DNA from 4 places in the Bradyrhizobium sp. LB14.3 genome. Region 4 is predicted to be linked to each of the others. Evidence: predicted binding sites of a transcription regulator. Region 4 holds the regulator's gene; each other region holds the start of a gene.
What was found. The regulator PhoB, encoded in region 4, activates phosphate uptake and scavenging genes when phosphate is short. The targets are predictions, from matches to a motif close to TGTCATNNANCTGTCAT.

Region 1 (2,198 bases), on a different contig from region 4:
ATCAAGTAGCACTATCGAGGCCAAATGAGTTGGGATGCGGCCCCGCAAAAGGCCAACTCCGCTCGATTAAGTCGCATCTCCTCAAACGAAGCCGGCACGCCGGCACGGAGCAAAGCAAGCGTGCCAGGCCGCGTTCATCCCCGACAATTGGCGTTTTCGCTTCCGCATGCGGAGAGCCTGAGCCGGGACAATTTCCTCGAAGGCCCCGCCAACGCCGCCGGTGTTGCCCTCATCGACGCCTGGCCGGAATGGCCGAACCGGATCATGTGGCTGGCCGGCCCGGAAGGGAGCGGCAAGAGCCATCTCGCCGCGATCTGGTCCGAGGCTTCGGGCGCCCGTTCGACCACCGCCAATGCGCTGACCGCCGAAGCCGTCCCGGGTGCGCTCGTCACCGGCGCGCTGGTGGTCGAGGATCCCAAGGTCAGGGAATTTGACGAGCGCGCCTTGTTCCATCTGATGAACCTGGCCCGCGAGGACGACGCCTACGTCCTCTTCACCGGGCGCCAGATGCCGGCATCGCTCGAGATCGAGCTGCCCGACCTGCGCTCGCGGCTGCGCGCCGTGCCTGTCATCGCGCTGCTGCCGCCTGACGACCAGCTCTTCCGCGGCCTGATCGTCAAATTCTGCGCCGACCGCCAGCTCGCCGTGGACGAGAGCGTGGTCAGCTACCTCGCTACCCGCCTGGAGCGGTCCTCGGCCGCCGCCCGGCAGGCCGTGGAGCTGCTGGACAGCGAGGCCCTGCGCCTCGGCCGTCCCGTCACCCGGGCCCTGGCCGCCGAGCTCTTGCGGGATGTCTGACCAAGGCGGCTTGACGCGGCCCGGCAGCGGAACATCAATGTCATCGAAACGTCATCGCTCTAACACAAGCTCCCGACGGTTTTGCGCATAAGTCGCAAATTTGGGCGAACTGGATGGATCGATTTCTGATGGACTCTGCGCAAGCTGTTGAAGTTAAAGAAAAAGCTCCGGAAGCCGAGGGCCATCCGGCGATCGCATCGAGCCCCGAGCGGTTCATCAATCGCGAGCTCTCCTGGCTGCACTTCAACCGCCGCGTCCTGGAGGAATCGGTCAATGCCAGCCACCCCATGCTGGAGCGGGTGCGATTCCTGTCGATTTCAGCGAATAATCTCGACGAGTTCTTCATGGTCCGCGTCGCCGGCATCAAGGCCCAGGTGCGCGAGGGCATTGCCGAACGCAGCCCCGATGGCCTGACGCCGTCCGAGCAGCTCGCGCTTATCAACCGGACCGTCTCGCAACTGGCCTCCGACCAGCAGGCGATCTGGCGCGACCTGCGCGGCACGTTGGCCAACGAGGGCATCGTTCTGGTCGAGGGCAAGGAGGTCACCAAGGCGGAGCGAACCTGGGTCGAGGACTACTTCCTCAGCAACGTGTTTCCGCTGCTGACACCGCTCGCGATCGACCCGGCCCACCCCTTCCCGTTCATTCCGAGCCTCGGCTTCACCATCGCGCTCCAACTCACGCGCGCCGCCGACGGCAAGCAGATGAACGCGCTGATCCGCATGCCCGGCAAGATCGACCGCTTCATCCGCCTGCCGGCTGACGGCAAGGTCGTCCGGCTGATCTCGCTGGAGCAGGCCACCGCGCTGTTCATCAACCGCCTGTTCCCCGGCTACAATCTTCAAGGCCAGGGCGCTTTCCGCATCATCCGCGACTCCGAGCTCGAGATCGAGGAAGAGGCCGAGGATCTCGTCCGCCTATTCGAGACCGCGCTGAAGCGCCGCCGCCGCGGGTCGGTGATCCGGCTCGAGATCGACGCCAAGATGCCGGAGCAGCTGCGCAGCTTCGTGCAGCATGCGCTATCGGCCGCCGACGACGAGGTGTTGCTGGTCGACGGCGTACTGGCCATGAACGAGCTCTCGCAGCTCACCCGCCTCGACCGGCCCGATCTCGAATTCACCCCTTACGTCCCGCGCCATCCCGAGCGCGTGCGCGAGCACGGCGGCGACATCTTCGCGGCGATCCGGCAGAAGGACCTCGTCGTCCATCATCCCTACGAATCCTTCGACGTGGTGGTGCAGTTTCTCCAGCAGGCGACGCGCGACCCCGACGTCGTCGCCATCAAGCAGACGCTCTACCGCACCTCCAGCAACTCGCCGATCGTGCGCGCGCTTGTGGAAGCCGCCGAAGCCGGCAAATCCGTCACCGCGCTGATCGAGCTGAAGGCGCGCTTCGACGAA
Region 2 (2,198 bases), on a different contig from region 4:
CCGTCCGCGTTGATGTCGTTGGCGAAGGCGTCGGTCTTGACGCCGGTCAGGCGGGCGCGGGCGAACGAGGCCGAGCCATAGCTCGCGATATGGATGTTGCCGGCGCGCTGGCCTTCGATGACGGCGGCGTAGTCGTTGGCGATGCGCAGCGTGACCTTCACGCCCAGTTCCTTGGAAAGATAATTCATGAACGGCGCCCAGCGCTCGGTAACGCCCGAGGCGTTTTCCGCCGGAATGACCGCGAAGGTCAGTTCAGGATATTTGGCTTTCCAGTCGTCGGCGGAGGCTGAGGTCGTGAACGCGAGCGCGGCGGCGAGAACTAGTCTACGAGTGATCATGATAGCCTCTTCATCGGTTGGGGTCGGTTGACGCAAGAACTGAAAGCCAAACAGGCACGGCTCAGGCGGCGGCCGCCGTTCCAAGTGCCGGAACGCCCTGGAGCACCGGCGCGGGCATGCCGCCCATGATTTCGGCGGCTTCGAGATCGTAGAGCTCGCGCGCAACGTGATCGGTCAACTCAGCCGGCGCGCCGTCGAACACCACGCGACCCTGCGCCATGCCGATCAGGCGGTCGCAATAGCTGCGCGCCAGATCGAGCGAGTGAAGATTGCAGAGCACGGTGATGCCGAAATGCTTGTTGATGCGCAGCAGCGCATCCATCACGATCTTGGTATTGCGCGGGTCGAGCGAGGCGATCGGCTCGTCGGCGAGGATGATGTCGGGCTGCTGCACCAGCGCGCGGGCGATCGCCACGCGCTGCTGCTGGCCCCCGGAGAGCTGGTCGGCACGCTGGGCCGCGAGCGGGGCGATGTCGAACTGCTCGAGCGCGGACATCGCCAGCACCTTGTCCTGCTCGGGCCAGGTCTGCGTCAGGGAGCGCCAGGTCGGCATCGTCGCGAGTCGTCCCATCAGCACGTTGGTGAGCACGTCGAGCCGGCCGACCAGGTTGAACTGCTGGAAGATCATCGCGGAACGTGCCCGCCACTGCCGCAACGCCTTGCCGCGCAGCGCCGTGACGTCGATGCCGTCGAACAGGATGCGGCCCTGCGCCGGCGTCGCCAGGCGGTTGATGGTCCGCAGCAGGGTCGACTTGCCGGCGCCGGATCGCCCGATCACGCCGACGAAGCCGCCGGGGGAAACTTGAAACGAAGCGTCGTCCACCGCGGCTTTCACGCCGAAGCGACACGTCAGACCTTCAACCACCAGCATGCAGGGCTCCAGAGTAGCTTGGGCCCACCGCTAACGCCGGCGCTTGACACTTGTGTGACACGCGCGTTGCGGTGCGGCGATCCTACACACCTCATCGCCTGTTCATCCCCTGTCATCGCGTCGTCATGACATTGTCATCAAGCCGCTCGAAGAGAAATGCCCGCCCTCTCGTTCGGATGCAACATGGCCGCCAAAACTCTTTCGGTCCAGCCGACCATCGATCCCTCGGCCAGGCTGTACGACACCAGGCTTGGGGCCTACACCGAGGTCGGCGCGCGCACGATTTTGCACGACGTGACGATGGGCGATTACTCCTATGTCGTGAACGACGCCCAGATCACCTACACCACCATCGGAAAATTCTGCTCGATCGCGGCGATGACACGGATCAATCCGGGCAATCACCCGATGCACCGCGCCACGCAGGCGCACTTCACTTATCGTTCGAGCGCCTACTTCGAAGGCGAGAGCGACGATACGGAATTCTTCGACTGGCGGCGCCAGCATCACATCCATATCGGCCATGACGTCTGGATCGGCCATGGCGCGATCGTGCTGCCGGGCCGCAACATCGGCACCGGCGCGGTGATCGCGGCAGGCGCCATCGTCACCAAGGACGTGCCGGCCTACACCATCGTCGCCGGCAATCCGGCGCGCATCGTCCGCCGCCGGTTCTCGGAAGAGATCGCCGGGCGGCTCGCCAGGCTCGCCTGGTGGGACTGGGATCACGACAAATTGCGTGAAGCACTGCCCGATTTCCGCAAGCTCGGGATTGAAGATTTCCTCTCGACATATGAAGCACGGGGAAGTTCTCTCGACAGTTCTCTCGACAGTCCTCTTGGCAGCAACAAACGAAGCGCGGTCGCGTGACAGACATTTTCCTTGAAGGCGGCCGGACCTTGATCGGCTCCGAGCTCGTCGAGACTTCACTTCTCATATCCGGAACGGACATTGCGCAGCTCGACGCTTCTCGCGGCCGGACGCGGCTT
Region 3 (2,198 bases), on a different contig from region 4:
GAGTCGAACACGCGCTCGGCCACCATCATCGGCATCGTCGGCGCCGGCGGCATCGGGCTCCAGCTCGCTGAGCAAATCCGCGTGCTGGAATGGCAGAAGGTGTCGTTCCTGATCCTGATGATCCTGGTGGCAGTCGCCGCGATCGATTTCGTCTCAAGCAAGCTGCGCTTCGCCATCATCGGGCGAAGGGCGGTGGCTTAATCGCAGACACCGTAGCCTCCATTTCATGGTTGCTACGACTCCACCAGAAATTCCACCCGCTCGGCGGCGAAGCGCGAATGCTTGGTCACCAGCGGCTTGCCGTCGAGGTCGTGGTCGGTCGCGTCGACCACCAGGATCGGACGTCCCAGCGCCAGATCGAGCCGTGCGGCGTCGGTTGCGTCGACGATGCCGGCGGTGATGCGGGTCGCGCCGCGCCGATAGTCGCGGACGCCGTAATGCTCGAGCAGTTTCGTCATCGAGCGCGTCGCGGCGAATACATTGCCCGCCCCCGGAAACAATTCCGCCGACAGCCAGGTGGTGGAGACGCAGATCGGCGTGCGGTCGGCGAGGCGCATCGCTTCGATCCGCACCAGTGGTGCGCCGGCCTTCAATCCAAGTTCCCGCGCGAGTTCGCGGGTCGCGGCATCATCGGACGCCTCGATCAACCGGCCATGCGGTTCGCGGCCGTCCGCGCCGACGATCTCGGAGAAGCGGGTCCGCGAGCGCAGCGGATAGGCGAGCTTCTGCGCCTCGACATAGGTTCCGCTGCCACGCTCGGCCCGCACGATGCCGCGCTCGGCAAGCGCGGCCAGCGCGCGCCGCACTGTGTGGCGGTTCACGCGATAGGTTTCAGCGATCTCCATCTCGCCCGGCAGCTTGTCGCCGGCCACAAAGCGGCCGTCGGCGATGCCGCGCTCGATGCCGTCGGCAACGAGGCGCCACAACGCGACGCCCGAGGAGGCTGTGTCCTGAATGCTCATGTGGCCGGGAAGCTACTCCAGAAATCACGCCTTTGTCACGAAACAGTCATGGCGCTCCCGTATCAAGTTGTCTAGTATCATAGACAACTTGGATTCGGCAAATTCGGCAAACAAGTTCGGTGGATTTGGTGACCCAGCACAACAATCAGCAAGCCCGGCGCAAGGCCGCAATGGCCGTGCTGGCGCACGCGGAGGCGGGCGAGATCGCCGCTCGCCTCCGCGCTCTCGCCCTGCCGGCGCATCAGGATCTGCGCGCGCCGGAAAACGGCCTCGTCATGCTGCGGGGCCGGGTCGGCGGCGACGGTGCGCCGTTCAATCTCGGCGAAGCGACGGTGTCGCGCGCCGCGGTCAGGCTGGCGAGCGGCGAGGTCGGTTTCGGTTACACGCTCGGTCGCGACGGTGAGAAGGCGCGGCTGATCGCGCTGTGCGATGCGCTGGTGCAGTCCAGCGATTTCGGCGGCGCGGTGGAGCGGGAAATTATCGCGCCGTTGCGTGAGCAGCTTATGGTCAGGCGCAAGCAGGCGGCGGCCGAGACCGCCGCGACGAAGGTTGATTTCTACACCATGGTGCGCGGTGAAGGGTGAGATCATGACCACGATTGCGGAACTGCCGCCGGGGTTCGCTGACAAGGTGCTGTCGGCGCAATCGACCTTTCGTTCGGTCATGGACGCGATGGCGCGGCCGGGGTCGGTCCAGCGCATCGTGCCGACATCAGGAGCGCCTCATATCATGATGCGCGGCACCGCCGCGATCGCGCTGACGCTGTTCGACCACGACACGCCGCTCTGGCTCGATGCGCGCATGTCGGAAAGCACCGACGTGACAAAATGGCTGAAGTTCCACACCGGCGCGCCGGTGGTGCAGGATTCCTCGATCGCAGGCTTCGCGCTGATCAGCGACGGCGGAGCACTGCCTTCGCTCGAGCGCTTCGCGCTCGGCACCAGCGAATATCCGGATCGTTCGACCACATTGATCCTTCAGGTCGAGAGCCTGGACTCGGGGCGCAGCTTCGAGCTGCGCGGCCCCGGCATCGACGGTGTCGCGACGCTCCAGGCCTCGATCAGGCCGTTCGACCTGTTCGAGCGCCTGCGTGTCAATGAGACGCTGTTTCCGCGCGGCACCGATGTGGTGCTGGTCGCCGATGACGCCGTGGTTGCGATCCCCCGCACCACGCGTGTCGTGAACAAGGGAAGCTAGCCGCATGTATGTCGCAGTCAAAGGCGGCGAACGCGCCAT
Region 4 (2,198 bases):
GGGAAAGGGTGCAATGACAGTTTTGACCTGGTCCGATGATCGCGTCGAGCAGCTTAAAAAGCTCTGGGAGGCCGGACTTTCGGCCAGCCAGATCGCGGCTGAGCTCGGTAATGTGACCCGCAATGCCGTGATCGGCAAAGTGCACAGGCTCGGCCTGTCGGGTCGCGCCAAGAGCCCTTCATCGGCAGCGCCCCGGCCGCGCAAGGCGCGCCCCGCGCAGCATATGATGCGGGTGACCCGCCCGATCTCGCGCGGCAACACCGCGCTGGCACAGGCCTTCGAGGTCGAAGTGGAGGCCGAACCGGTCACCTACGACAACGTGGTGCCGATGAGCCAGCGGCTGACGCTGCTCGAGCTGAACGAGGCGACCTGCCACTGGCCGGTCGGCGATCCCTCGACCCCGGACTTCTTCTTCTGCGGCGGCAAGGCGCTGTCCGGCCTGCCCTATTGCGCACAACACTCGCGCGTCGCGTATCAGCCGGCGTCGGATCGGCGCCGCGCACCGGTGAAGCCGAGCCCGCGCTGAGCTAGCGGATTTAGCTGACTGCAAGGGCGGCGCCGTCACACGATGACGCCTCGGCCCACTTGATGTCGTCCCGGACAAGCGTGCCAAAAGCGCGTGTCGATCCGGAACGACGGCGGAGCTTGAAGCGAGTTACGCCTGCTGCTCCGCCTTGGCAAAACGATCATCCAGCGCGTAGCCGGCGCCGCGGACGGTGCGGATCGGGTCCTGCTCGCGGCCGAGATTGAGCAGCTTGCGCAGGCGGCCGATATGCACGTCGACGGTACGCTCGTCGATGTAGATGTCGCGGCCCCAGACGCTGTCGAGCAGTTGCTCGCGCGAGAACACCCGCCCCGGATGCTCCAGGAAGAACTCCAGCAGGCGATATTCGGTCGGGCCGAGATCGATCGGCCGGCCCGAGCGCGCCACGCGGCGCTTGTCGCGGTCGAGCTCGATGTCGCCAAAGGCGAGCACGGTGGCGAGCCGCTCGGGGCTTGCGCGCCGCAGCAGGCCCTTCACGCGCGCCAGGAGCTCCGGCACCGAGAACGGCTTGACGATGTAATCGTCGGCGCCGGTCGCAAGACCCCGCACCCGCTCGCTTTCCTCGCCGCGCGCGGTGAGCATGATGATCGGGAGCTGCTTGGTCTCGGGACGGGTGCGAAGCCGCCGGCACAATTCGATGCCTGACAGGCCCGGCAGCATCCAGTCGAGCACGATCAAATCGGGAATGTGCTCCTTGAGACGGGTGTCGGCGTCGTCGCCGCGCATGACCGTCTCGACGTCATAGCCGTCGCCTTCGAGGTTGTAGCGGAGAAGCTCGGTCAGGGCTTCCTCGTCCTCAACCACCATAATGCGTGCGCCCATCTGGGTCGTTGCTCCCTAGGTGTTCGGTATCGAGGTGGCGAAGGTCGTCATATCGCCCTTCGGCCGCTTGTCGGTGATCGCCTGGCCCTCGATCATGTAGAAGACGGTCTCGGCGATGTTGGTGGCGTGATCGCCGATCCGCTCGATGTTCTTGGCGCAGAACATCAAATGGATGCAGAACGAGATGTTGCGCGGATCCTCCATCATGTAGGTGAGGAGCTCGCGGAACAGCGAAGTGCAGATGGCGTCGACTTCCTCGTCGCCCTTCCACACCGCCATCGCCGCCGGCAAATCATGTGCGGCATAAGCGTCCAGCACCGACTTGACCTGCTGCTGCACGAGGTCGGTCATGTGCTCCAGGCCGCGGAACAGCTTGAGCGGATGGAAATCCGTCTCCAGCGCCGCGACACGCTTGCCCATGTTCTTGGCGAGGTCGCCGATGCGCTCGAGATCGGTCGCGACGCGCATGGCGCCGACGATCTCGCGCAGATCGACCGCCATCGGCTGACGGCGGGCGATAGTGAGCACGGCGCGCTCCTCGATGCGCTTCTGCAGCGCGTCGAGCTCGGTGTCGATGGTGACGACGCGCTGGCCGAGCGGAACGTCACGGCGGATCAGCGCGTCGACGGAATCGACGATCATGCGCTCGGCGATGCCGCCCATCTCGGCAACCAGCCGGGTGAGTTCCTGGAGGTCGGTATCGAAGGCCTTTGCGGTATGTTCAGAACCCATGTCGCGTCTCCTCAGCCGAACCGGCCGGTGATGTAATCCTGCGTGCGCCGGTCGGTCGGCGACGTGAAGATCTTGTTGGTGTCGTCGAACTCGATCAGCT

Region 1: ABIB00_RS05220 (RNA degradosome polyphosphate kinase) is a predicted target of PhoB. The motif match lies at 837-853, and genes of this name have one in related genera.
Region 2: phnC (phosphonate ABC transporter ATP-binding protein) is a predicted target of PhoB. The motif match lies at 1,331-1,347, and genes of this name have one in related genera.
Region 3: phnF (phosphonate metabolism transcriptional regulator PhnF) is a predicted target of PhoB. The motif match lies at 996-1,012, and genes of this name have one in related genera.

Annotation. Positions count from the first base shown of each region.
Region 1 covers NZ_JBEPQT010000002.1:314,608-316,805, forward strand. Annotated here, with positions in the region: gene ABIB00_RS05215 (P-loop NTPase family protein) at 121-798, shown strand; gene ABIB00_RS05220 (RNA degradosome polyphosphate kinase) at 927-2,198, shown strand, end outside.
Region 2 covers NZ_JBEPQT010000004.1:197,254-199,451, reverse strand. Annotated here, with positions in the region: gene phnD (phosphonate ABC transporter substrate-binding protein) at 1-338, opposite strand, end outside; gene phnC (phosphonate ABC transporter ATP-binding protein) at 400-1,209, opposite strand; gene ABIB00_RS11050 (LbetaH domain-containing protein) at 1,393-2,079, shown strand; gene ABIB00_RS11045 (alpha-D-ribose 1-methylphosphonate 5-triphosphate diphosphatase) at 2,076-2,198, shown strand, end outside.
Region 3 covers NZ_JBEPQT010000004.1:201,648-203,845, forward strand. Annotated here, with positions in the region: gene phnE (phosphonate ABC transporter, permease protein PhnE) at 1-201, shown strand, start outside; gene phnF (phosphonate metabolism transcriptional regulator PhnF) at 234-962, opposite strand; gene phnG (phosphonate C-P lyase system protein PhnG) at 1,082-1,546, shown strand; gene phnH (phosphonate C-P lyase system protein PhnH) at 1,551-2,159, shown strand; gene ABIB00_RS11090 (carbon-phosphorus lyase complex subunit) at 2,164-2,198, shown strand, end outside.
Region 4 covers NZ_JBEPQT010000001.1:480,317-482,514, forward strand. Annotated here, with positions in the region: gene ABIB00_RS02240 (GcrA family cell cycle regulator) at 14-526, shown strand; gene phoB (phosphate regulon transcriptional regulator PhoB) at 656-1,366, opposite strand; gene phoU (phosphate signaling complex protein PhoU) at 1,382-2,098, opposite strand; gene pstB (phosphate ABC transporter ATP-binding protein PstB) at 2,110-2,198, opposite strand, start outside.